3 regions of the Micrococcus sp. SL257 genome follow, and region 2 is predicted to be linked to each of the others. Evidence: riboswitches for the same ligand, from Rfam matches in the RefSeq annotation. Region 2 holds a riboswitch; each other region holds the start of a gene.
The links. A riboswitch is a leader RNA that binds a small molecule or an ion and turns the genes downstream of it on or off. The one in region 2 is predicted to bind thiamine pyrophosphate.
Positions count from the first base shown of each region.

Region 1 (7,591 bases), 1.2 Mb from region 2:
CTCGACGGTCTTCTGGACGTCGTCGGCGAGGGCGTCGGCGATCTCCGCGGCCGGGCGCGGCTCGTCCACGGCCGTGTAGGCGATGCCGTGGCCGCCACCGAGGTCAAGCTCGGCCAGCTCCACCCCGTGCTCGGCCTTGACCTCGGCGAGGAACTCGAGCACGCGTCCGGCCGCCAGCCCGAAGCCCTCGGCCTCGAAGATCTGGGACCCGATGTGGCAGTGCACGCCCAGCAGGTCGATCGACTCGGCCGCCAGGGCCGCGGCCACGGCGACGGCGGCCGGCGAGCGGCCGGCCACGTTGCCGTCCCGGTCGGTGGAGGCCGGGGCCAGGGAGAGGCCGAACTTCTGGTCCTCGTGCGCGGTGGCGATGAAGTCGTGGGTGTGCGCGTGCACGCCCGGGGTCAGCCGGAGCATCACGGGGGCGCGGCGGCCGACCTCGGCCGCGAGCGCGGCCAGGTGGGTGAGCTCGTCGAGCGAGTCCACGATGATCCGGCCCACGCCCGCCTCGAGGGCGGTGCGCAGCTCGGCGTCCGACTTGTTGTTGCCGTGCAGGCCGATGTGGGCCGGGTCGACGCCGGCGGCCAGCGCGATCGCCAGCTCGCCGCCGGAGGCGGTGTCCACGCGCAGGCCCTCCTCGGCCGCCCAGCGGGCGGTGGAGAGGGTGAGCATGGACTTGCCGGCGTAGTAGACGTCCGCTCCCCCGCACAGGTCGGCGAACGCGGCGTCGAAGCCCTCGCGGAACGCGCGGGCGCGGGCGCGGAAGTCGTCCTCGTCCACCACGAGCAGCGGCGTGCCGAACTCCGCGGCGAGCGCGCTCGCGCGCAGGCCCTGGACGGTGAGCTCGCCGTCGGCGGCGCGGTCCACGCCGGCGGCCCACAGGCCGGGCACGAGCGCGTCCGGGTCCCCCGGCGCGGGGAGCCAGGCGGGGGCGAGCGGGGAGGCGGGGGCGGGCTGCGGCGTCGTCATCCGGGCGCTCACATCTTCTCCGGGGCGGTCACGCCGAGCAGGCCGAGACCGTTGGCCAGCACCTGGGCGGTGGCGTCGTTGAGCCACAGGCGGGTGCGGTTGAGGGTCTCCACGGGACGCGGCGTCCCGTCGTCGGTGGGCATGGGCACGATGCGGCAGGCGGCGTACCACGAGTGGTAGGCCCCGGCGATCACCTCGAGGTGGCGGGCCACGCGGTGGGGCTCGCGCAGGCGCGCCGCCGCGCCGACGACGGCCGGGAACTCCGCCAGCTGGGCCAGCAGCTCCGACTCGGTGGCGTGGGTGAGCAGGGCGGCGTCGAACTCGGAGCGGTCCACGCCGTGGGCCTGCGCGGTGCGCGCCGCGCCCGAGGCGCGGGCGTGGGCGTACTGCACGTAGTAGACGGGGTTGTCGTTCGTGGCGGAGCGCAGCAGCTCGGGGTCGATCGTCAGGGGCGAGTCCGCGGGGTAGCGGGCCAGGTCGTAGCGCAGGGCGTCGCGGCCGAGCCACTCCACGAGGTCCTTGAGCTCGATGATGTTGCCGGCGCGCTTGGAGAGCTTCGCGCCGTTGACCGAGATGAGCTGGCCGATGAGGATCTCGATGTTCGTCGCCGGGTCGTCGCCGGCGGCGGCGGCGATCGCCTTGAGGCGGTTCACGTAGCCGTGGTGGTCGGCGCCGAGCAGGTACACCTTCTCCTCGAAGCCGCGGTCGCGCTTGTGGAGGTAGTAGGCGGCGTCGGCGGCGAAGTAGGTGGGCTCCCCGTTGGCGCGGATGAGCACGCGGTCCTTGTCGTCGCCGAAGTCGGTGGTCTTGAGCCACACGGCGCCCTCGCGGTCCTCGATGTGGCCCTGCTCGCGCAGCCGCTGCACGGCCTGGTCGATCGCGCCGGAGTCGTGGAGCGTCTGCTCCGAGGTGAACACGTCGAAGTGCACGTCGAAGGCGGCGAGCGTGTCCTTGATGTCCTGCATCTGGAGCCGGTACGCGGCCTCGCGGACCACCGGGCGGGCGGCCTCGTCCGTCAGCTCGCGCACGTCCGGGTGCTCGAGGGCGACGGCGTCGGCCAGCTCCTGCACGTACGCGCCCGGGTAGCCGCCCGCGGGGACGTCGCGGCCGTGCAGGCGGGCGAGGACCGAGTCGGCGAACACGTTCATCTGGTTGCCGGCGTCGTTGACGTAGTACTCGGCGGTGACGTCCGCGCCGGAGGCGCGCAGGAGGCGGGCGATCGCGTCGCCCAGCGCGGCCCAGCGGGTGTGTCCGATGTGCAGCGGGCCGGTGGGGTTGGCGGAGACGAACTCCATGTTCACGGTGTGCCCGGCCAGGGCGTCGTTGCGGCCGTACTCCGGGCCGGCCTCGACGATCTCGCGGGCCAGGGCGCCGGCCGAGGCCGCGTCCAGGGTGACGTTGAGAAAGCCGGGGCCGGCGACGTCGACGGCGGCGATGCCCGGCTTGTCGGTCAGGCGCTCGGCTACGAGCCCGGCGAGGTCGCGCGGGGCCATCCCGGCCTTCTTGCCCAGCTGGAGGGCGACGTTGGTGGCCCAGTCGCCGTGCTCGCGGCTGCGGGGTCGCTCCACCTTCACGCGCGCGGGGGTGATCTCCTCCCGCAGCGCGGCGGGGAGGTCACCGGCATCGACGGCGTCGGTGAGGACAGCGGACAGCAGGGCGGAGAGGTCTTCGGGCTTCACCCGCGCAAGTCTACGGAAGGGCCGCCGCGCCCGTGCGCGTGCGAACGAACCCTGCGAGATGGCCCCCTCCGGCCCGCGGTGGGGGCCATCTCGCAGGGTTCGTCGGGGTGGGGGTCAGGCGGGCCAGGCGGCGAGGCCGCCGGCGAGGGACAGGACGCGCCCGCCGGCGCTCGGGTCGGCCCCGACGACGGCGTCCCGCGCCCGGGCCGACCGGGCTCCGGCGGCGCAGTAGACCACCAGGACGCGGTCCTGCCCGGGCGCGAGGGCCGCCGGCTCCGCGAGGACGGCCTCGAGCGGGACGTGCCGATCGGCCACCGTCGCGGGGGCCTCAACCCGGCGCAGGCGGCGCTCCCAGTCCTCGCGGACGTCGAGCAGGGTGAGGGACGCGGCCCGGGCGGGGTCGGCGAGCAGGGCGGCCAGCGCGGCGGGGGCGATCTCCCCGCCCGCGGCGCCGCACGCCTCCGCCGAGCCGGGGGCGCCGGCGTCGTCCGGGCGGGGGGCCTGGTCCGCGTGGGCGGACAGGTCCGTCACGGGGGTCCGCTCGGGGTCGGGCACGAGCCGCAGCTCACGGAAGCGCATCGTCAGGGCGTCCACGGAGAGCAGCCGCCCGACCAGGGGCTCACCCACCCCGGAGAGCAGCTTGATCGCCTCGGCCGCCATGAGGGAGCCGATGATCCCGGGCAGCACCCCGAGCACTCCGGCCTGCGCGCACGAGGGCACCTCGCCGGGTTCGGGCCGCTCCGGGAACACGTCCCGGTACAGCGGCCCGCCCGGGGCGAACACGCTCACCTGCCCCGCGAACCGCAGGATCGCGCCCCACACCACGGGCACGCCCGCGATCTCGCACGCGTCGGCCACGAGGTAGCGGGTCGCGTAGTTGTCCGTGCCGTCGAGCACGAGGTCCACGGCGCCGACCCGTTCGAGCGCGTTGGCCGCGGTCAGGCGTTCGCGGTGCTCGACCACGCGCACCTCGGGGTGCAGGCCGCGCATCGTCGCGGCGGCGGAGGCGGTCTTGGGGCGGCCGAGGTCCGCCTCGGCGTGGATCACCTGGCGGTGCAGGTTGGAGCGGTCCACCATGTCGTCGTCGATCACGTGGACCTCCCCCACGCCCGCGGCGGCGAGGTAGGTCAGCACGGGCGCCCCGAGGCCGCCGGCGCCGACCACGAGGACGCGGGAGCGCAGCAGCGCCAGCTGGGCCTCGGGGCCGAAGCCGTCCAGGCTCAGGTGGCGGGCGAAGCGCTCCAGCTGGGTGTCGGACAGCGCGGTGAGGTCGCGGGGCTCGCGGGCGGCGGGGTCCAGGGCGGCGGTCACCGCTCGTCCTCCTCGGCCGTGACCCGCCCGGCCATCGGCGAGGAGGCCAGGGCGTGCTCGCGGCGCGGGATGCGCCCGGCACGGCGGGCGTGGAAGCCCGCCTCGAGCGCGAGCCGGCACGCGTGGGCCATGCGGGCGGGCTCGGCGGCGCGCGTGATCGCCGAGGCGGCGAGCACGGCGTCGCAGCCGGCCTCCATCGCCAGGGCGACGTCCGAGGCGGTGCCCACGCCGGCGTCGAGCACGATCGGCACGGAGGCGCGGGAGACGATCAGCTCCAGGTGTGCGCGGTTGAGGATGCCCAGCCCCGAGCCGATCGGCGAGCCCAGCGGCATGACGGCGGCGGCGCCGGCCTGCTCGAGGCGCAGCGCCATGGCGGGGTCGTCCGAGGTGTAGGCCAGGACGGTGAAGCCGTCGGCGGCGAGCCGCTCGGTGGCCTCGAGGGTCTCGACGACGTCGGGCAGCAGGGTGCGCTCATCGGCGATGACCTCGACCTTCACGAGGTCGGTCTCGAGCGCCTCCCGGCCGAGCCGGGCGGTGAGCACGGCGTCCCGGGCGGTGTAGCAGCCGGCGGTGTTGGGCAGCACGTCGATGCCGAGGCGGTCCAGCAGCGCGACCAGGCCGTCACGGGTGTCCGCGGACCAGCGGCGCAGCGCCACGGTGGTGAGCGTGGTGCCGGAGGCGACGAGGGCGCCCTCGAGGGCGGTCAGGTCGGTGATGCCGCCCGTGCCCATGATGAGCCGGGAGGCCAGGTCGTAGCCGCCGATCCGCAGCGGCGGGATCGCGGGGGCGGCGGGCGGGGTGCGGTGCTCGGCCATCGCTCAGCCCCCCTGCACCGCGGTGACGACGTCGACCTCGTCCCCGGCGGCCAGCTCCCGGGTGGCCCAGGCCGACCGGGGCACGACCTCGCCGCCGACCGCCACGGCCACGCCGAGCCGCCGCCCATCCGCGGCGGCGCCGTCCTCGCCGATCGCGCGCCCGGTGACGTGCGCGACGACGTCGCGGACGGTGGCCACGGCCAGCTCGGCGGGCTCTCCGTTGAGGGTCAGGGGGAGGGTGCTCATGCGATCTCCTTCAGGCGGGCGTGCAGCAGCTCGAGGATCCGCCCGGCCGCCCAGGGGGCGAGCAGGATCCCGTGACGGTGGAAGCCGGTGGCGACGACGGCGCCCGGAGCCTCGGGCACGGCGAGCACGCGCGGGGCGTCGTCGGGGGTGCCGGGGCGGGCGGCGGTGGTGATCTCGACCAGCTCGCACTCGCGGACGGCGGGCAGGATCGCGGCGGCGTCGGCGAGCAGGTCCAGCACGGCCCCGGCGGAGGTGCCGGCCAGGCCGTCCTCGCGGGCCGAGGCGCCGACCACGAGGGTGCCGTCCGCGCGGGGCACGAGGTAGACCTGGCGCCCGTGGACGAGGCCGCGGACGGTGCGGGTGATCAGGTGCGACTCCCCCGGCAGCAGCTGCTCGGGGCGCACCCGCAGACGCAGCACGTCGCCGTGGACGGGGCGCAGCGGGACCTCGACGGCGGTGGCCGCGCCGCCGATCCCGCGGTGGCCCAGGCCCGCGGCGAGGACCGCGCCGTCGGCGGTGAGGACGCCCCCGTCGGCCAGCGTGAGGCGCACCCCCTCGCCCTCCGGGCCGGCGGCGGTGACGCGTCCGGCCACGAACCGGGCGGCGGGTCCGGCGCCGACCGGGAGCGGGCCGCCGTCGGGTCCGGTCTCGGCGCGCAGGGCGGCGACGCAGGCGGCGGCGAGCCGTCGCGGGTCCACCTGATGGTCGTCCGGGGCGTCGAAGCCGGCGGCCAGGCCCGGGGCCAGGGCGGGCTCGGCGCGGCGCAGCGCGCGGACGGAGACGGGCTCGACCCGGCGACCGAGGATCGAGGCGTGCTCGAGCACGTGGTCCCAGGCGCGGGCGTCCGAGGGGTCCGCGGCCACGATCCAGGCGCCCTGTGCGAGGAAGCCCGTCTCCACATCGGTGAAGGCGGCGAGCAGGTCCACGAGGGCCGGGTAGGCCTCCCAGCCGGCCTGCAGCAGCGGGGCGAGGTCGTCCTGGCTGAACTGGGTCTCGGCGAGCGGCGCGAGCATCCCCGCCGCGGCGTGGGTGGCCCCGGCCACGGCGTGCGGGCGCCCGGCGGCGTCCAGCTCGGGGGCGATCAGGGTGACGGCGTGGCCTGCGGCACGCAGACGCACGGCGGCGGTGAGGCCGATGATCCCGGCCCCGACGACGGCCACGTGCACGGACCGGTCCTCCTCACGGCGGCATGACCCGCATCGAGTGGTGATGGTCGGCCGCGCCGGCGCGGTGCGCCCCTGCGGCCCTCTCAGCCCGGCGTGTGCGGCCCGGGCTCCCATGGAACAGCGGCCAGTCTGCCACAGTGGGCGCATGCACTCCCCCGATCCGCTCCTGATGACCGCGGCCGGCCGCGACGACGGCGGCACCGGCCCCGGCGCGCGCCGCCGCGCCCGCCTCGCCGCCTCCCGGCTGTACGTCTGCACCGACCTGCAGCGGTTCCTGCGCCCGGACGGCACGCTCGACACGGCCGCGTTCGCCGACTTCTGCGCGGCGGCGTTCCGCGGCGGAGTAGACGTGATCCAGGTGCGGGACAAGGCCGTGGACGTGGCGGTCGAGCTGGCCGCGTTCGCCACGCTCGTCCCGCTGGCCCGGGAGCACGGGGCGCTCTCGGCCGCCAACGACCGCGCCGACGTCGCCGCCCTGGCCGGGGTGGACGTGTTCCACACGGGCCAGACCGACCTGACCACCGCGCAGTGCCGCGCCCTGCTGGGCCCGGACGTGGTGCTCGGCCGCTCGTGCCACACCGAGGCGCAGGTGCGCGGCGCCCGCGCGGAGGACGGCCTGGACTACTTCTGCACGGGGCCGGTGTGGGCGACGCCCACGAAGCCGGGCCGGGCCGCCGTCGGACTGGAACTGCCGACCCTCGCCGCACGCCTGGACGCGGAGGACCCGGCGGGGGCGCGGCCGTGGTTCGCCATCGGCGGCGTCGACGCGGACCGGCTGCCCGAGGTCCGCGCGGCCGGGGCGGAACGGATCGTGGTGGTCCGCGCCGTGACGCAGGCCGAGGACCCCGAGGCCGCGGCCCGGACCCTGCGCGCGGGCCTGCCCGGCTGACGCGCCCCGCGGGGAGGTCACGGACGGGCCGTCCTGATGGTGTAGAGTCGACGAGTCCGCAACGCGCTCGACGCGTCGCGACCCCCGCCTCCGTAGCTCAGGGGATAGAGCGTCTGCCTCCGGAGCAGAAGGCCGCAGGTTCGAATCCTGCCGGGGGCACGAGCGAACAGAGCCGGACCCCCGTGGCGACACGGTGGTCCGGCTCTTCTGGGTTCTGCGGACCCGGACGCTCGAGCGGAGCGGGAGGTCCGGGTCACCGGCATTCGAGGCGGGAAATCGACCTCATGGGACGTCCCGAGGTGCGTATTCGCCGGATTTCCCGCCTCGAACGTGTCGAAGCCCGGAGGTCCCGCCCTCAGCCCCGCTGCGCATGACCGTGGTCGACGGGCCCGTGCCACGTCGGCCGCGAGGCGTCCCCGACCGCGAGCGCCTCCCCCGCCCGCATCGCGTCGGCCAGCCACGGCTTGGCCCGCTCGAGTGCGTCGTCCCAGCTCAGGCCCGCCCCGGCCAGCGTGGCCA
Region 1 covers NZ_CP113053.1:1,977,803-1,985,393, forward strand. The annotation lists gene lysA (diaminopimelate decarboxylase) at 1-966, opposite strand, end outside; gene argS (arginine--tRNA ligase) at 975-2,645, opposite strand; gene moeB (molybdopterin-synthase adenylyltransferase MoeB) at 2,760-3,956, opposite strand; gene OVA32_RS09175 (thiazole synthase) at 3,953-4,771, opposite strand; gene thiS (sulfur carrier protein ThiS) at 4,775-5,017, opposite strand; gene OVA32_RS09185 (FAD-dependent oxidoreductase) at 5,014-6,183, opposite strand; TPP riboswitch at 6,177-6,307, opposite strand; gene thiE (thiamine phosphate synthase) at 6,329-7,072, shown strand; tRNA gene OVA32_RS09195 (tRNA-Arg) at 7,159-7,231, shown strand; gene thiD (bifunctional hydroxymethylpyrimidine kinase/phosphomethylpyrimidine kinase) at 7,428-7,591, opposite strand, start outside.
Region 1: another riboswitch for thiamine pyrophosphate. It lies ahead of OVA32_RS09185 (FAD-dependent oxidoreductase); the one in region 2 lies ahead of OVA32_RS03595 (thiamine ABC transporter substrate-binding protein).

Region 2 (7,591 bases):
CACGTGGGCGCGTCCTCCCAGTCCACGAGGCCATGCAGGTAGTGCGGCCCGCCGGCCTTCGTGGTGGGGCCGACGACGGAACGCTTCCAGCCGCCGAAGGGCTGGCGGCGCACGATGGCCCCGGTGATGCCGCGGTTCACGTAGAGGTTGCCGGCGCGCACGCCGCGCAGCCACACGTCGATCTCCTCCCGGTCCAGCGAGTGCAGCCCGGAGGTGAGGCCGTAATCCACGGCGTTCACGATCCCGATCGCCTCCTCGAGCGTCTCGGCCGTCATCACGGCCAGCACGGGGCCGAAGTACTCGGTGAGGTGGGCGTCGGCGCCGGGGCGGACGCCGGAGCGGATGCCCGGGCTCCACAGGCGACCCGTCTCGTCCAGCTGCCGCGGACGCAGGGCCCACCGCTCCCCCGGGCCGAGCTCGGTGAGCCCGCGACGCAGCTTCTCGCCGGGGGCCTCGATCACGGGGCCCATCTCGGCGCGCGGGTCCACGGGGTGCGCCACGTGCAGGGACGAGGCCGCGTCCAGCAGCTGCCGGTGGAAGCGCTCGGAGGTGCCCACGGAGCCGACGAGCACCACGAGGGAGGACGCCGAGCACTTCTGGCCGGCGTGACCGAACGCGGACTGGACCACGTCCTTCGTGGCCAGGTCCAGATCCGCGGACGGGGTCACGATCACGGCGTTCTTGCCGGAGGTCTCGGCGAGCAGGTGCAGGTCGGGGCGCATCCCCTTGAACAGCCGTGCGGTGTCCCAGCTGCCGGTGAGGATGAGCCGCTCGACGGCCGGGTCGGTCACGAGCGCCGCGCCGACCTCCGCCTCGTCCTCGTCCGCCAGCGTCACCAGGCGCACGAGGTCCGCGGGGTCGTGCCCGGCGAGCGGGCCGCCGTCGTCGAACAGGCCCGAGTCCCGCAGCCCGGCCACGATCAGCTCCCACGCGACCGCGCCCGTCCGCTCGGACTGCGGGGCCGGCTTGAACACCACGGGCGAGCCGGCCCCGAGCGCGGCGAGGACGCCCCCGACCGGGATGGCCACGGGGAAGTTCCACGGCGGGATCACCAGGGTCAGGCGGACGGGCACGGCGCGAGCGCCCTCCACCGCGTCCAGGCCGCGGGCCAGGCGCGCGTAGTAGTGCGCGAAGTCCACGGCCTCGGAGACCTCGGGGTCGCCCTGGTCCAGGGTCTTGCCGGTCTCGGCGGCGGCCACCTCCAGCAGGCGGGCCCGGCCGGCGTGCAGGGCCCGTCCGACGGCGTCCAGCGCGTCGGCGCGCTCGTGGCCGGTGAGCGCGCCCCAGCGGGCGCCGGGGTGGGCGGTGGCGGCGATGGCGGCGCGGGCGTCGTCGGCCGTGGTGGCGCGGTGGGCGCGGACGGTGTCCGTCCCGAGGTCCGAGCCCGGGACGGCCGCGAGGATCCGGCGGGCCCACTCCCGGTTGCCGGGCAGCGCGGGGTCCGTGTCCGGGGTGTTGGCGAAGCCGTCCACGGGGGCGGGGGTCGGCCCGTCCTCCCCGCGGGACCGGTCCTGGAGGCGGTTCGGACGGGGCACGGCCGCGTCCAGGTGGCGCAGCGAGGCGCGGAAGCGCTCCTCCTCGCGGGCGAACAGGTCCGCGTCCGCGTCCAGGTCGAACACGGCGGACATGAAGTTCTCCGGGGAGGCGCCCTCCTCGAGGCGGCGCACGAGGTAGGAGATCGCCACGTCGAACTCCTCGGGCCGCACCACGGGCGTGTAGAGCAGCAGGGCGCCGACGTCGGCCCGGACGGCGGCGGCCTGGCCGGTGGCCATGCCGAGCAGCATCTCGAACTCCACCGCGGCCGGGTCGAGCCCGCGGCGCTCGATCAGCCGGTGGGCCAGGGCGACGTCGAAGAGGTTGTGCCCGGCCACGCCGATGCGCACGTGGGCCAGATGCTCCGGGGTGAGCGCGTAGTTGAGCACGCGCTTGTAGTTGGTGTCCGCCTCCTGCTTCGAGCCCACCGTGGCCAGCGGCCAGCCCGTCAGGGAGGCCTGCATCCGCTCCATGGGCAGGTTGGCGCCCTTGACCACGCGCACCTTGACCGGGGCGCCGCCGGCGGCGACGCGGCGCGCGGCCCACTCCTGCAGGCGCACCATGGCCGCGAGCGCGTCCGGCAGGTAGGCCTGCAGCACGATGCCGGCCTCGTAGTCGCGCAGGCCCGGCTGCTCGAGCAGGGCGGTGAACACGTTGAGCGTGAGGTCGAGGTCGCGGTACTCCTCCATATCCAGGTTGATGAAGGTGTCCCGATCCCGGGCGAGCTCGAACAGCGGGGTGAGCCGCTCGGTGATGTCCGCGACGGCCTCGTCGAACGCGTAGGGCGCGTGCGGGGCGGTGGCGGCAGAGACCTTCACGGACACGTAGTCGACGTCGTCGCGGCGGATCAGCGCGGCGATGCCCTCGAGCCGGCGGTCCGCCTCGCCCTGGCCGAGGATCGCCTCGCCCAGCAGGTTGATGTTCAGCCAGGTGTGCTCGTCGCGCAGGGCCGCGATGGCCTTGCCGAGCTGTCGGTCCCGCGCGTCGACGATCAGGTGGGAGACCATGTGCCGCAGCACGCGGCGGGCCGTGGGGACGGCGATGCGCGGCACGAGCGGGGCGGCGCGGCCGCCGACGCCGAGGACGGCGCGCAGGGCCGGGGGCAGGAAGCCGGGGGCGCGGCCGGCGAGCTCCCGCAGCGCCCGGGCGGCGATCGCGGGGTCCTCGGGGCGGACCACGTGGTCCACGAAGCGCACGATGAAGTCGAGGCCGCCCGGCTCCTTCAGGGCGCCCGCCAGCTGGCGGGCCGCGAAGTCGGCCTCGTGGTCCCGGGACTCGGCGAGCCAGCGCCGCACCTGCACGACGGCATCGTCGGCGAGGGCGTGCAGGTCGGCGGGGTCGGGGATCCCGCCGGTCGCGCCGAGGACCCGGTCGAGATCGTCATGGTCCTGGGCGGAGAACATCGCGGTCATGGCCGCACTCTGCACGTGTTCCGGGTCACAGGTCAAACCGCCGCGGCTTCCTGTCAGACGCCTATGCTCGATGGACATCCCCTCGCCGCGCGCCCGCGCGTCGCCGCCGTCTTCCCAGGAGCCCGTCCGCCATGGCCGCCGTCGACCCCGCCCCCACCGACGCGCGGGAGCGCCGGGACCTCGTCGTGCCCGTGCCCGGACCCGAGGACCCGCCCGAGCGGGCCTGGCTCGTCCTGCCCCACCGCCACCCGGTGCCGACGCTGCTGGAGGAGACGCGGGACGCCGTCGTGGGCCTGGCCGAGACGCTCGCCGCCGTGCTGCCGGTCACCGTGCTCGCCCACCCGCGCGACGCCGGGGCGGCGCGGCTGGTGCCCCCGGAGGTGGACCTGTTGCGCGCGCCCGTGGGCTCACCGCTGCTGGGCCGCACCGGGCCGAGCTTCGTCCGCCGCCCCGAGGGCCTGGCCGCCGTCGCCTGGCGCAGCGCCGCGGGACTGACCGGGACCGGGCCGCTCGACGGCGCGGCCGCGACGGCCGTGGCGGAGGCGGCGGGACTGCCGCTGCTCACCCCCCTGCTGCGCGCCCCGCGCGGGGCCTGGGTGAGCGACGGCGAGGGGACGGCCGTGGTGGCCGCGGACCCCGTGCTGGACGGGCGGATCAACGGCGCGTGGACCCCCGGCCAGGTGGCCGCCGAGTTCGCCGCCCTGCTGGGGATCACCCGGGTGCTGTGGGTGCCGCCGGCACCGCGGCCGGACACCGGGCCGTGGGGCGGGCCCGGCCACCTGGCCTCGTGGGTGCGGCTGGGGGGCGACGGCGAGGCCGCCGTGCACTGGCGCGGCGACCGGTTCCACCCCGAGCACCCCTACGCGGCGGCGGCGCTGCGCTTCCTGCAGGGCGCCGACGACGCCGCCGGCCGGCCCCTGCGCGTGCGCACGGTGACCGGGGCGGCGCAGCCCGCCGCGTACGACCCGGCCGAGCGGGGCCCCCGCTCCCTCCTGGACACGCTGCCGCTGGGCGCTGCGGTGCTGCGGCCGGCGTTCGAGGACGCCGCGGGCGAGGAGGCCGCAGCCGCCGCGTGCGCGGCACTGCACCCGGGGCTGCCCCAGCTGTCGTTCCCCGCCCCGCCGCTGCTGCGGCTGGCCGGCGCGCTCAACGACCTGGTGCTGCTCCAGCCCCGCCCGTGACCTCGTCGGTCGCGGGGCCGTCGTCGTCCCCGCCGTCCGTCGGGGCGCGGTCCTCGTCCTTCCCGTGCGCGTCCGAGCGCCAGGCCGCCGGGCGCAGCCGTTCCAGGAGCGAGGACTGACGGCGCTCCATCCCCTTCAGGTCCGAGGCGATGAGCGCGTTGATCCAGCGGGCGTTCGGGTCGGCGTCGATCAGCACGGCCTTGGCCAGCAGCGTGCAGGGCAGCGCGAGGATGGCGCCGAGCGGGCCGAGGACCCAGGCCCAGAAGAGCAGGGAGAGGAAGCTGACGGTGGGGATCACGCCGATCGCGTCGCCGGCCACCTTGGGCTGGATCACGGACTGCAGCACGAAGTTCAGCACCGAGTAGCTGACCACCACCCACAGGAAGTCGGACCAGCCGCCCGCCGCCAGGCCCAGGACGGCCGGCGGCAGCAGGCCGATGATGAAGCCGATGTTCGGGATGTAGTTGGTGAGGAAGCTGAGCACGCCCCACACGAGCGCGAGCGGCACGCCGATCAGCATGAGGGCAATCACGTCCAGCACCGCCACGATCAGGCCGAACACCGTGGTGACCACCCAGTAGCGGCGCACGCCCTGGGCGAACTCGACCAGGGCGTGGCCGAACTCGTGGCGGGCGGTGCTGAGCAGGCGGACGCGGCGTTCGACGTCCATCGAGTCCATGGCCAAGAAGAACATGCCCATGATCACGGTGACGAGCAGGCCGAAGACCGCGTAGACGTTCGTGGCGATCTTCGTGATGGCGCTGACGGCCGTCCCGGTGACGGCGCTCATGTCGATCGAGGCCAGCTGCTGGGACACCATGTCCGGGGTCACGCCGCGCTCGTTGAGCCAGTGCGAGACGTCCAGGACGATCTGCTGGAAGCGGTCCGCGTACTTGGGCAGCTCCGCCACCAGCTCGAGGCCGGACCACACCATCATGCCCCCGAACACGGCCATCACCGCGACGACCAGCAGGACGGTGGTGGCGGCCCCGAGCACGGGGTGCAGGCCCCGGCGGATGAGCCAGGCCTGCAGGGGGTAGGCCACGATCACGAGGTTCAGCCCCAGGAACACAGGCGCCGCGATGGAGGCGATCCCCTGGAAGAACTGCACCACCAGCACCAGGCCCGCGAGCGTCAGGACGATCACCAGCATGCGCGGCCACATGCGGTGGGGGCGGCGGATGTCCCAGTCGGAGGCGGGGCTGGACGAGGCGGGCGGCGGGGTCACCCCCGCGGGCTGTGCGGCGCTCACGCGGGCAGTCTATGCGCGGGCCGGACGGGGTAGGGTCGGGACCAGTCCACATCGACAGGGGAGCGCCCGCGCGGCGCTGAGAGTGCGGTCCGCCGCAGACCCTCGAACCTGCTCCGGTCCGCACCGGCGAAGGAAGTCGAGTCTCCCGGTCGACGTCGTCCCGGGATTCCGGTGGCGGCCTCGTCCCGGCCCCTCTGCCGTCCCAGAGGAGAACCGCCATGTCCCGCACCCCGCACCGCGCCCTCGCCGCCCTCTCAGTGGCCGCCCTCGCCCTCACCGGCTGTTCGGTGTCCGGCTCGTCCGGCGACGGGGCGTCGTCGTCCGCCGCCGGCGCCGGCGGCGAGCCGACGACGGTGACGATCATGACGCACGACTCGTTCAACCTGCCCCAGGAGCTCGTCCAGAAGTTCGAGCAGGAGTCCGGCTACACCCTGAAGACGACGGCCCCCGGCGACGCCGGCAGCGTGGTGAACCAGCTCCTGCTGGCCAAGGACGAGCCCACCGTGGACGGCGTCTACGGCGTGGAGGACCACTCGGCGCACCGCCTCGTCCGCGAGGGCGTCGTCGCCGAATACACCCCGCAGGACCTGCCCGCCTCCGCACAGGACCGGATGGTGGAGGACCGCATGACCCCGGTGGACCAGGGCCAGGTGTGCTTCAACACGGATCCGGCATGGTTCGAGGCCCACGACGTCGAGGCCCCCACCTCGATCGACCAGCTCGACGACCCCGAGTACGCGAAGCTGACGGTCGCCACCTCCCCCGTGGCCTCCTCCCCCGGCCTGGCGCTGCTCGCGGCCACCACGGAGAAGTACGGCGACGACGGCTGGCAGGACTGGTGGCGGGGCCTGATGGAGAACGGGGGCAAGGTCGCCGACAGCTGGTCCGACGCCTACAACTCGGACTTCTCCGGCGGCGAGGGCAAGGGTCGGTTCCCGGTGGTGCTCTCCTACTCCTCCTCCCCCGCGTTCGCCCCCGAGACCGAGGTGATCGAGGACTCCTGTACCCCGCAGGTCGAGTACGCCGGCGTGCTCGAGGGCGCGAAGAACCCCGAGGGCGCGCAGGCGTTCGTGGACTTCATGCTCACCGAGGAGGTCCAGTCCGCCCTGCCCGAGTCGATGTACATGTACCCGATCGACGAGTCGGTGCAGCTGCCCGAGGAGTGGGCGCAGAACGCGCCGCTCGTCGAGGACGCCATCACCCCGGACCCCGCCCGCATCGACGAGCGCCGCGAGGACCTGCTGAAGGAGTGGACCGCCCTGGCCGAGGCCTCCCGGCGCTGATGTCCGCGCTCACCGAGGTCGCGGCCCCCGGCACGGACCTGCCGCGCCGGCGGGCCCGCGGCCGGGGGGACGGGCTCGGCCCGTGGTGGCTGGTGGCCGCCGTCCTGCCGGTCGCCTTCCTGCTCGTCTTCTTCGCGTGGCCCGTGGCGGCCATGCTCTGGCGCGGGATCGGCGGCGACGCCGACGCGTTCACCGGCGCCGTGGACCTCACCGCCTTCAGGGAGACCCTCGCCCGCGAGCGCACGTGGCGCATCCTCGGCCAGACGCTCGGCATGGCCGCCGCCGGCACGGTGGTCTCGGTGGCGCTCGGCCTGCCGACCGCGTTCGTGCTGCACCGGCGTCGCATCCCGGGGCGGGCCGTGCTCCGCGCCCTCGTGCTCGTGCCGTTCGTGCTGCCCACGGTGGTGGTCGGCGTCGCGTTCCGCGCCCTGCTCGCCCCCGGCGGACCGCTCGGCTTCACCGGGCTGGACCAGACGACCACCGCCGTCGTGCTGGCCATGGTCTTCTTCAACGTGTCCGTGGTGGTGCGCCAGGTGGGCGCGCTGTGGAACGCGCTCGACCCGCGCCAGACCGAGGCCGCCCGCACCCTGGGCGCCTCGCCGTGGCGGGCGTTCCGCACCGTGACGCTGCCCCAGCTCGCCCCGGCGATCGCCGCGAGCGCGGCGCTGGTGTTCCTGTTCTGCGCGTCCGCGTTCGGCATCGTCCAGACGCTCGGCCGGCCCGGCTACGGCACGCTCGAGTCGGAGATCTGGGTGCAGACCTCCGTCTACCTGGACCTGCGGACCGCGGCGGTGTTCTCCGTGCTGCAGTTCGCGGTGGTGCTGGCCGCCGTCGTGGTCTCCGGCGTGACGGCGGCGCGCACCCAGCGGGCGCTGCGCCTGCGGGAGACGCCGCCGGCCCGGCTCACGCGCGCGGACGCGGTCCCGGTGG
Region 2 covers NZ_CP113053.1:757,761-765,351, reverse strand. The annotation lists gene OVA32_RS03610 (bifunctional proline dehydrogenase/L-glutamate gamma-semialdehyde dehydrogenase) at 1-2,945, opposite strand, end outside; gene OVA32_RS03605 (agmatine deiminase family protein) at 3,077-4,126, shown strand; gene OVA32_RS03600 (AI-2E family transporter) at 4,092-5,378, opposite strand; TPP riboswitch at 5,425-5,530, shown strand; gene OVA32_RS03595 (thiamine ABC transporter substrate-binding protein) at 5,597-6,661, shown strand; gene OVA32_RS03590 (ABC transporter permease) at 6,661-7,591, shown strand, end outside.

Region 3 (7,591 bases), 1.2 Mb from region 2:
GCGGCCTCCATCAGGGCGAAGCACGTGGTCGGCCCCACGAATCGGCAGCCGTGCGCCTTCAGCGCCCTCGCGAGCGCGCGCGACTCCTCCGAGGCCGAGGGGACCTGCGCCACCGTCTCCGGCCGTGGGGTCGCGGCAGGCTGGTGCGCCCAGACCAGCCCCGCCAGACCGCGGGCCGGCCGGTCGCCGTCGCCGTGCCAGGCGGGGCCCGCGCCGGGGGAGCCCGGGTGCAGCGGGGTGAACCGCTCGCCGCGCATCCCGACGACGGCCTGCGCGTTCGCGATCGCCGCCTCGATCTTGCGCCGGTTCCGGATGATGCCGGGGTCCGCCAGCAGCGCCTCGACCTCCGCGTCCCCGAACGCCGCGACGGCGTCCGCGTCGAAGCCCGCGAACACCTCCCGGAACCGGGGCCGCTTGGCCAGGACGGTCCGCCAGCTCAGGCCCGACTGGAACGCCTCGAGGACGAGGCGCTCGAACAGGCCCCGCTCGTCCGTGACGGGCAGGCCCCACTCCGTGTCGTAGTACTCCCGCAGCAGCGGATCCCGTGCCGCCCACGGCGGGCGGGCCCGCCCGTCCTCACCCACGACGACGCCACTCGGCGGCGCCTGTCGCCCGCCCGCCGGTGGGTCCTCGGCGAGGGTGGAGACGGGGACGGGGAGGCCGTCGTCGGCGTGGTGCGCGCTCATGCATCCGAGCCTAGGAGCGGCCCCGGACATCCGGAGCCGGAACGCGACGCCCGGGGACGCAACGCCGTCTGCCGACACCTGTGCAGGAGGCACGGTCGGACCTCGTCACTCGAGCCGCCCGGCCCGCAGCCGCCACGTGTGGTCGCACCGGGCCGCCACGGCGGGGTCGTGCGTGACGACCACGATCGCCCGCTCCGGCTGGGACATGGAGCGGAAGAGCCCCATCACCTCGTCGGTGCGCTCCTCGTCCAGGGCGCCCGTCGGCTCGTCGGCGAGCAGCAGGGAGGGCCCCATGATCACGGCCCGGGCGATGGCCGCACGCTGGCGCTCGCCGCCGGAGAGTCGGCCGACGGGGTGGTGGAGACGGTCTCCGAGTCCGAGCCGCGTCAGAAGCTCGGCGGCCATGGTGCGGCGCTCCCGCTTCGAGGTGCGCGGCCGCGCGTAGAGCAGCGGCAGGGCCGCGTTGTCCACGGCGGTCGCCCGATCGATGAGCAGATGGTCCTGGAGCACGATGCCGCACGTCCGGTTCCGGTAGGCGTCGCCGTCGGACGACCACGGTGCCGGCAGGCTCCGCCCGGCCACACGGATGCTCCCGGCGTCCGGTGTGTCAAGGCAGGCGAGGAGCCGCAGCAGGGTCGACTTGCCGGACCCGGAGGGTCCCATGATCGCATGGACGCCGCCCCCGGGGACCTGGAGCGAGACGCCGCGGAGCACGGGGACATCCCCGGCGGGGCCGCGGTAGGAGCGGTGTACGTCGTGCACGGTGAGCAGGGACATCACACGGTCCTTTCGACGAGTGCCGCCGTGCGGACGGCCCGGTGCAGCTGGCGGAGGGGATGACGGGTGCACGCAGCGGCGATCGCCAAGACGACCGCCAGCCCGACCACGACGACGGCAGGCGCCGGACGCAGTCCGCCCGCTTCCGAGGCGATGCCGAGGCCGAGCAACGATCCGAGCACGGCCGGAATGCCCCATACCGCGGCCACGGATGTGGCGATCCGGAGCCGGATCAGTCGTCTGGGCGCCCCGACCGTCAGGTGCGCCAGCCACGTGGGCGTGAGTCGACGGGTCATGGTCGTCAGGAGGCTCACCACCGTCACGACGGCGCTGGCAAGCCCGGCGGTGTAGGCGGTGACCATGAGCGCGGCACCGCGGGCTTCTCGGGCGATCGGAGACCTGGCCGAGGCGATCGGGGCCAACTCGGCGACCACGCCCGTCTCGTCCTCGAGGACGTCGAGTGCCGCTCTCACCTCGGAGGCCGCGTCCTGGCGTGCCACGACGGAACCGTAGACCGCCGCGAGCTGGGCCGGTTCGATCAGGCCGGCCATGGTCGTCGTGCTGGTGACGATGACGGGCGACTCACCCAGGGGCCAGAGGGATCCGTCGGCCCGCGGCGCGGCCGCGTCCCCGGGGAGTGGGCCGGCATAGCTGTGGGGTGTGGACCCCACGTACACGGTGCCGCCCGGTGCCCCGGAGGTGATCGCGGCGGGAGCGAAGTACACACCCTCGGCGGGACTGACGGCAGCAGCGGCGCCGAACTCCCGGGCCAGACCAGGCGTGGCGATGACCGCCCCCTGCAGCCGGGGGTCCTCGATTCCGATGGCGTCCGTCACGAGGAAGGCACGGGGGTCGACTCCGTCGACATGGGCGGCGAACGCCCGGGAAACGGTGTCGACGGCGCGGGGGTGGAGGTCGGTCGTGACGGCGGGGTCCAGGATCCTGGCTGTCACCAGGCCCGACGACTCGGCGTCCTCGAGCACCTCGAGCGCCGTGGTCACCCCGCCGGCGACGCCCAGGGCCAGTCCGAACACGACCGACGCCACGGTCGTGTGCAGCAGGGACAGGAACAGCAGTCCGGGCGTGTCGAACAGGTCGCGGAGGCCGTCCGCAACGGCCCGCATGGCTGCCGTCATGCGTGTGCCCTTCGGACCCAGAGGGTGGACAGGGTCGTGCTGAGGATGAGGATGGCGTCCACGACGAGCACGGCGGACCAGAGGAGAGCGGTGTCCCCCGTGAGCCCGATCTCCGCGTCCCACCGGGGCCATGCCACGAGCCAGACTCCGCCGGCACTCGCGGCGGCGGTCGCCCAGGCGAGCATGGCGGGCCGGACACCGAGCCGGGCCGCTCGCAGCGGGGAGGCACCGACGAGGCGGTGCGAGGTGACGGCAGGGAGCAGTCGACTGCGCAGGGTCGTGCGCCAGACGACCTGTGCGCCCAGCAGGGCGAAGCCGGCGAGCACGGCGAGCAGGGGCACATGGACACTGCGTCGCATCGCTGCCTCCCACGGCGGCGGGAGCGGGACGACGTCGACGACGACACCGGCCCGCCGCAGCGATTGGACGAGCTCGCCGAGCTGGGCCGGTGAGCCGCCGATCACACCTGTCAGGGACGAACTGTCGGGTGTTAGGAACGGGACCAGGAGGTCTGCTTCGGCGGCGCGATCCGGCGCGGAGGAGAGGTCTCGGACGACGACCCGATCGACGTCCGGCCAGCTCAGCTCGCCCGCAGCGGCACGTGCGGCGAAGGGGGAGGTGCTGGGGACGACCGCGGTCGGGGCGACGCCGTCCGGGAGCACGCCCAGAGCAGGTCGGCCGGCGAGGGCCGTCACGTGGGGGTTCGTGGAGGTGGCCGCGGAGCCGGAGTCCGGGCCCGTCAGCGACGTCCGGATCATGGGCCAGGCCTCGCTAGCGGGGAATGCCGAGATCTCGTACACCGTGCCGTCCATGCGCCAGCGGTCCTCCTTCTCCACCCCGACGTAGGACGCGAGGAGCGCTGCTGTTCCGAGCGTGATCAGGAGAAGGAGGAATCTCGAGACGAGCATCCGGGTCATCACGGCTGGCCCGAGGAGAGCTGAGCGGCTGGATGATGCCTCACCTGGGAAGTGCCCCTGGGGTGCGGACCGGCGGGGTCATGTCGACTTTCACGTCATATTCCCTCCACTCAATTCCTGTGGGCGGATGGGACACGCATCACAGGGGGCCTGCCGGAATAGTGAGCCCAGTGTGTGTGAGTCAAGAGGCATCACCACTCGATCGACCACCGAGCGCACTGCCCCGTCCGTGGGGCCGCGCCTTCGCCGTCCCGGAGGGCCTTGTCCTGGCGATCGCGTCATGACCTGGTGGCGGCCCTCAGGTCATGACGCGATCGTCAGGTGGCGCAGGGGCGGGCCATCCCGCCCCACCTCACCCCGCGTCCCGGCCTCAGGCGTCCGAGGCGGTGCGGATCGTCGGCTCGGGCAGGTACACGGACCCGCCGGCGGCCCGGAACTCCGCGGACTTGGCGGCCATGCCGGCCTCGGCGATCCGCGCCTGCTCGGACGCGCCGCCGAATTCGCTGCGGATGTCCTGGCTGATGCGCATGGAGCAGAACTTCGGCCCGCACATCGAGCAGAAGTGGGCGGTCTTGGCGGGCTCGGCCGGCAGCGTCTCGTCGTGGTACTCCTCGGCGAGCTGCGGGTCCAGGCCGAGGCCGAACTGGTCGCGCCAGCGGAACTCGAAGCGCGCCTTGGACAGGGCGTCGTCGCGGTCGCGGGCGCCGGGGTGGCCCTTGGCGACGTCGGCGGCGTGCGCGGCGATCTTGTAGGTGATCACACCCGTCTTCACGTCGTCCCGGTTCGGCAGGCCCAGGTGCTCCTTGGGCGTGACGTAGCAGAGCATCGCGGTGCCGTAGCGGGCGATCTCGGTGGCGCCGATGGCCGAGGTGATGTGGTCGTACGCCGGGGCGATGTCCGTGACGAGGGGGCCGAGCGTGTAGAACGGGGCGCCCTTGCACAGCTCCTGCTGGCGCTCCACGTTCTCCCGCACCAGGTGCAACGGGATATGGCCGGGGCCCTCCACCATGACCTGGACGTCGTACGCCCACGCCCGCTCCGTCAGCTCGGCCAGCGTGTCGAGCTCGGCGAACTGGGCGGCGTCGTTGGCGTCGGCCACGGAGCCCGGCCGCAGGCCGTCGCCCAGGGAGAACGCGACGTCGTAGCGCGCGAAGATCTCGCAGAGCTCGTCGTAGTTCTCGTAGAGGAAGTTCTCCTTGTGGTGGCCCAGGCACCAGCCGGCCATGATCGAGCCGCCGCGGGAGACGATGCCGGTCACGCGGTCCGCGGACAGCGGCACGTGGCGCAGCAGCACGCCGGCGTGCACGGTCATGTAGTCCACGCCCTGCTCGCACTGCTCGATCACGGTGTCGCGGAAGATCTCCCAGGTCAGGGCCTGGTGGTCGCCGCCGACCTTCTCGAGGGCCTGGTAGATCGGCACGGTGCCGATCGGCACGGGGGAGTTGCGCAGGATCCACTCGCGGGTGGTGTGGATGTCGTCGCCCGTGGACAGGTCCATCACGGTGTCCGCGCCCCAGCGGGTGGCCCACTGCAGCTTCGAGACCTCCTCGGCGATCGACGACGTCACCGCCGAGTTGCCGATGTTCGCGTTGACCTTCACGGCGAACGCCTTGCCGATGATCATCGGCTCCGACTCGGGGTGGTTCACGTTCGCCGGGATGATGGCGCGGCCGGCCGCGACCTCGGAGCGCACCAGCTCCACGTCCACGCCCTCGCGCAGGGCGACGTAGCGCATCTCCGGGGTGATCTCGCCGCGCCGGGCGTAGTGCATCTGGGTGACGCGCGCGCCCTCCTTGGCGCGCAGCGGGGCGCGGCGCTCGCCGGCCCACTCCTGCGAGGCGGCGCCGCGGCGCACGGCCGAGCGGCCGTCGTCGAGCAGGTCGCGCTCGCGGCCCTCGTACTCCTCGACGTCGCCGCGGGCGCGGATCCACTCGGCGCGCTGGGCGGGCAGGCCGCGCTCGGGCACGGAGCCCGGGCCCATGGTGCGGTAGACGGTCAGGGGCGCGTTGGGCGTGCCGTCGGGGGAGTCGTCCTGGTGGACCTCGGTGACGGGCACGCGGATGCCGTGCTCGGCATCCTCGAGCCAGCCCAGACGGTGCGTGGGGTAGTTCTCCTCGGCGACGACCTCGGCCGTCGACTCGGCTGCGGGCAGGGGGGTGTGCTCGGAAACGGACATGGCCGCGGCTCCTTCTTCCTTCGCCGGAATGACCCGGACAGGTTCAGACGGTCTCCGGGCGGCGTCAGCCCGGTCTCAGCCCCGTGCCGTGGGGCTCCCGTGGGATGCGAGCGACCCTAGCACGTCCCCTGCGGGGCCTCACCGCCGTCGGCAGCGGCCATGCGGCGGGCCGCTCAGGCGCGCGCCGCGCGGGCCGCCCGCCGGCGCACCGTGGTGCGCTCGACGATCCACGTCACGATGAGCATCACGATGATGACGATGCCGGCGTACCCGAGGACGGGGTAGACGGTGCCCACGAGGTCGGAGAAGCCGACGCTCGAGAGCAGGGTGGCGGCCAGGGCAGTGACGACGGCGATGGCCCAGCCCGGCACGCGGCGCATCGAGGACAGCAGGGCGATCCGCTCCACACCGCCGTACAGGCACGAGACCGCCGTCGTGAACTGCGCCAGCAGCAGGACGACCGTGTACAGCAGGGCGGCCCAGCCGCCGATCATCGCGGCCAGCTCGACCATGGGCAGCTCGGCACGGCCGATGAGCTGGGCGTGGACGGTCAGCGCGGCCATCACCGCGCCGGCCATCACCACGAGGCCCAGTGCCCCGAGCCCGGCCCCGGCGACGAGGGAGCGGCCCGACGAGGAGCTCTCCTCGCCGATCGGGGCGAGCACCGCGTAGGCCAGCTGGATGTTGAAGGCCACGTACAGCACGCCCGAGAGCCACCACTGGTTGATCAGCGGGGACGAGGTCACGAGCGCGGCGACGTCGTCCACCGCGGCCCCCGGGTTCGCCAACCCCCACACCGCGACGCCGACGGCGACCACGATGATCAGGGGGACCACCACGGCCTGGACGCGCACGAGGCCCGTGATGCCGGCCAGCACCGAGACCACGCAGACGGCGGCCATCACCAGCGAGCCCACGAGCGAGGGCAGCCCGAACGCGGTGTGCACCGCCGCCCCGGCCCCGGCCAGCATGATCACCAGCGTCCCCAGCAGGGACGTGGTGATGCACAGGTCCGCGAACCAGGTGGGCACGCGCGACGTCGTGGGGTTCACGATCCGGTGGATGTCCGTGGTCCGCAGCTTCTGCGCCAGCCGCAGCACGATCACCGCGAGCAGGAAGAACAGCGCGCCGGCGATCACGAGCGCCCCCGTGCCGCCCCAGAGGCCGAAGCTCACGAAGTACTGCAGGATCTCGTTGCCCGAGGCGTACCCGGCGCCGATGGTGGTGCCGATGAACGTGGCGGCGATCCCGAGCGGGGAGGTCGGCCGCAGCGGCGCCGACTCCTCGGCTCGGCCGGGGTGCGCGGGGGAGCTCTCTGTGACGTGGGACATGCGACTACATTCTCATGGGCGGGATCGGCCCGGCCCGGGCGGCCGATCCGCCCCGACCCGAAGGAGCCCCCGCATGACCCCCGCCGTCCCCCGTGTGCTCAGCATCGCCGGCTCCGACTCCGGCGGCGGCGCCGGTGTCCAGGCCGACCTGAAGACCATCGCCGCGTGGGGCGGCTACGGGATGACCGCGATCACCGCGATCACCGCCCAGAACACGCAGGGCGTGCAGGCCGTCCACCCGCTGCCGGTGGACGTGGTGCGCGCCCAGCTCGACTCGGTCGCCGCCGACATCGCCGTGGACGCCGTGAAGATCGGCATGCTCGGCACGGTGGAGCTCATGCGGGCCGTCGCCGGCTGGCTCGAGGAGACCCGGCCCGCCGTCGTCGTGCTGGACCCGGTCATGGTGGCCTCGAGCGGGGACGCCCTCACCGCGGTCGGCGACGACGACGGGCGCGCCGCGTGGGCCCGGCTGCTGCGGGTGGCGCACCTGGTGACACCCAACCTGCCCGAGCTGGCCCGGCTGACCGGGCGGGACGCGACGGACTGGGACGCCGCCCTCGACGCGGCG
Region 3 covers NZ_CP113053.1:1,985,590-1,993,180, reverse strand. The annotation lists gene OVA32_RS09230 (DNA-3-methyladenine glycosylase I) at 1-686, opposite strand, end outside; gene OVA32_RS09225 (ABC transporter ATP-binding protein) at 792-1,463, opposite strand; gene OVA32_RS09220 (hypothetical protein) at 1,463-2,599, opposite strand; gene OVA32_RS09215 (hypothetical protein) at 2,596-3,516, opposite strand; gene thiC (phosphomethylpyrimidine synthase ThiC) at 3,887-5,692, opposite strand; TPP riboswitch at 5,689-5,803, opposite strand; gene OVA32_RS09205 (membrane protein) at 5,866-7,023, opposite strand; gene thiD (bifunctional hydroxymethylpyrimidine kinase/phosphomethylpyrimidine kinase) at 7,097-7,591, shown strand, end outside.
Region 3: another riboswitch for thiamine pyrophosphate. It lies ahead of thiC (phosphomethylpyrimidine synthase ThiC); the one in region 2 lies ahead of OVA32_RS03595 (thiamine ABC transporter substrate-binding protein).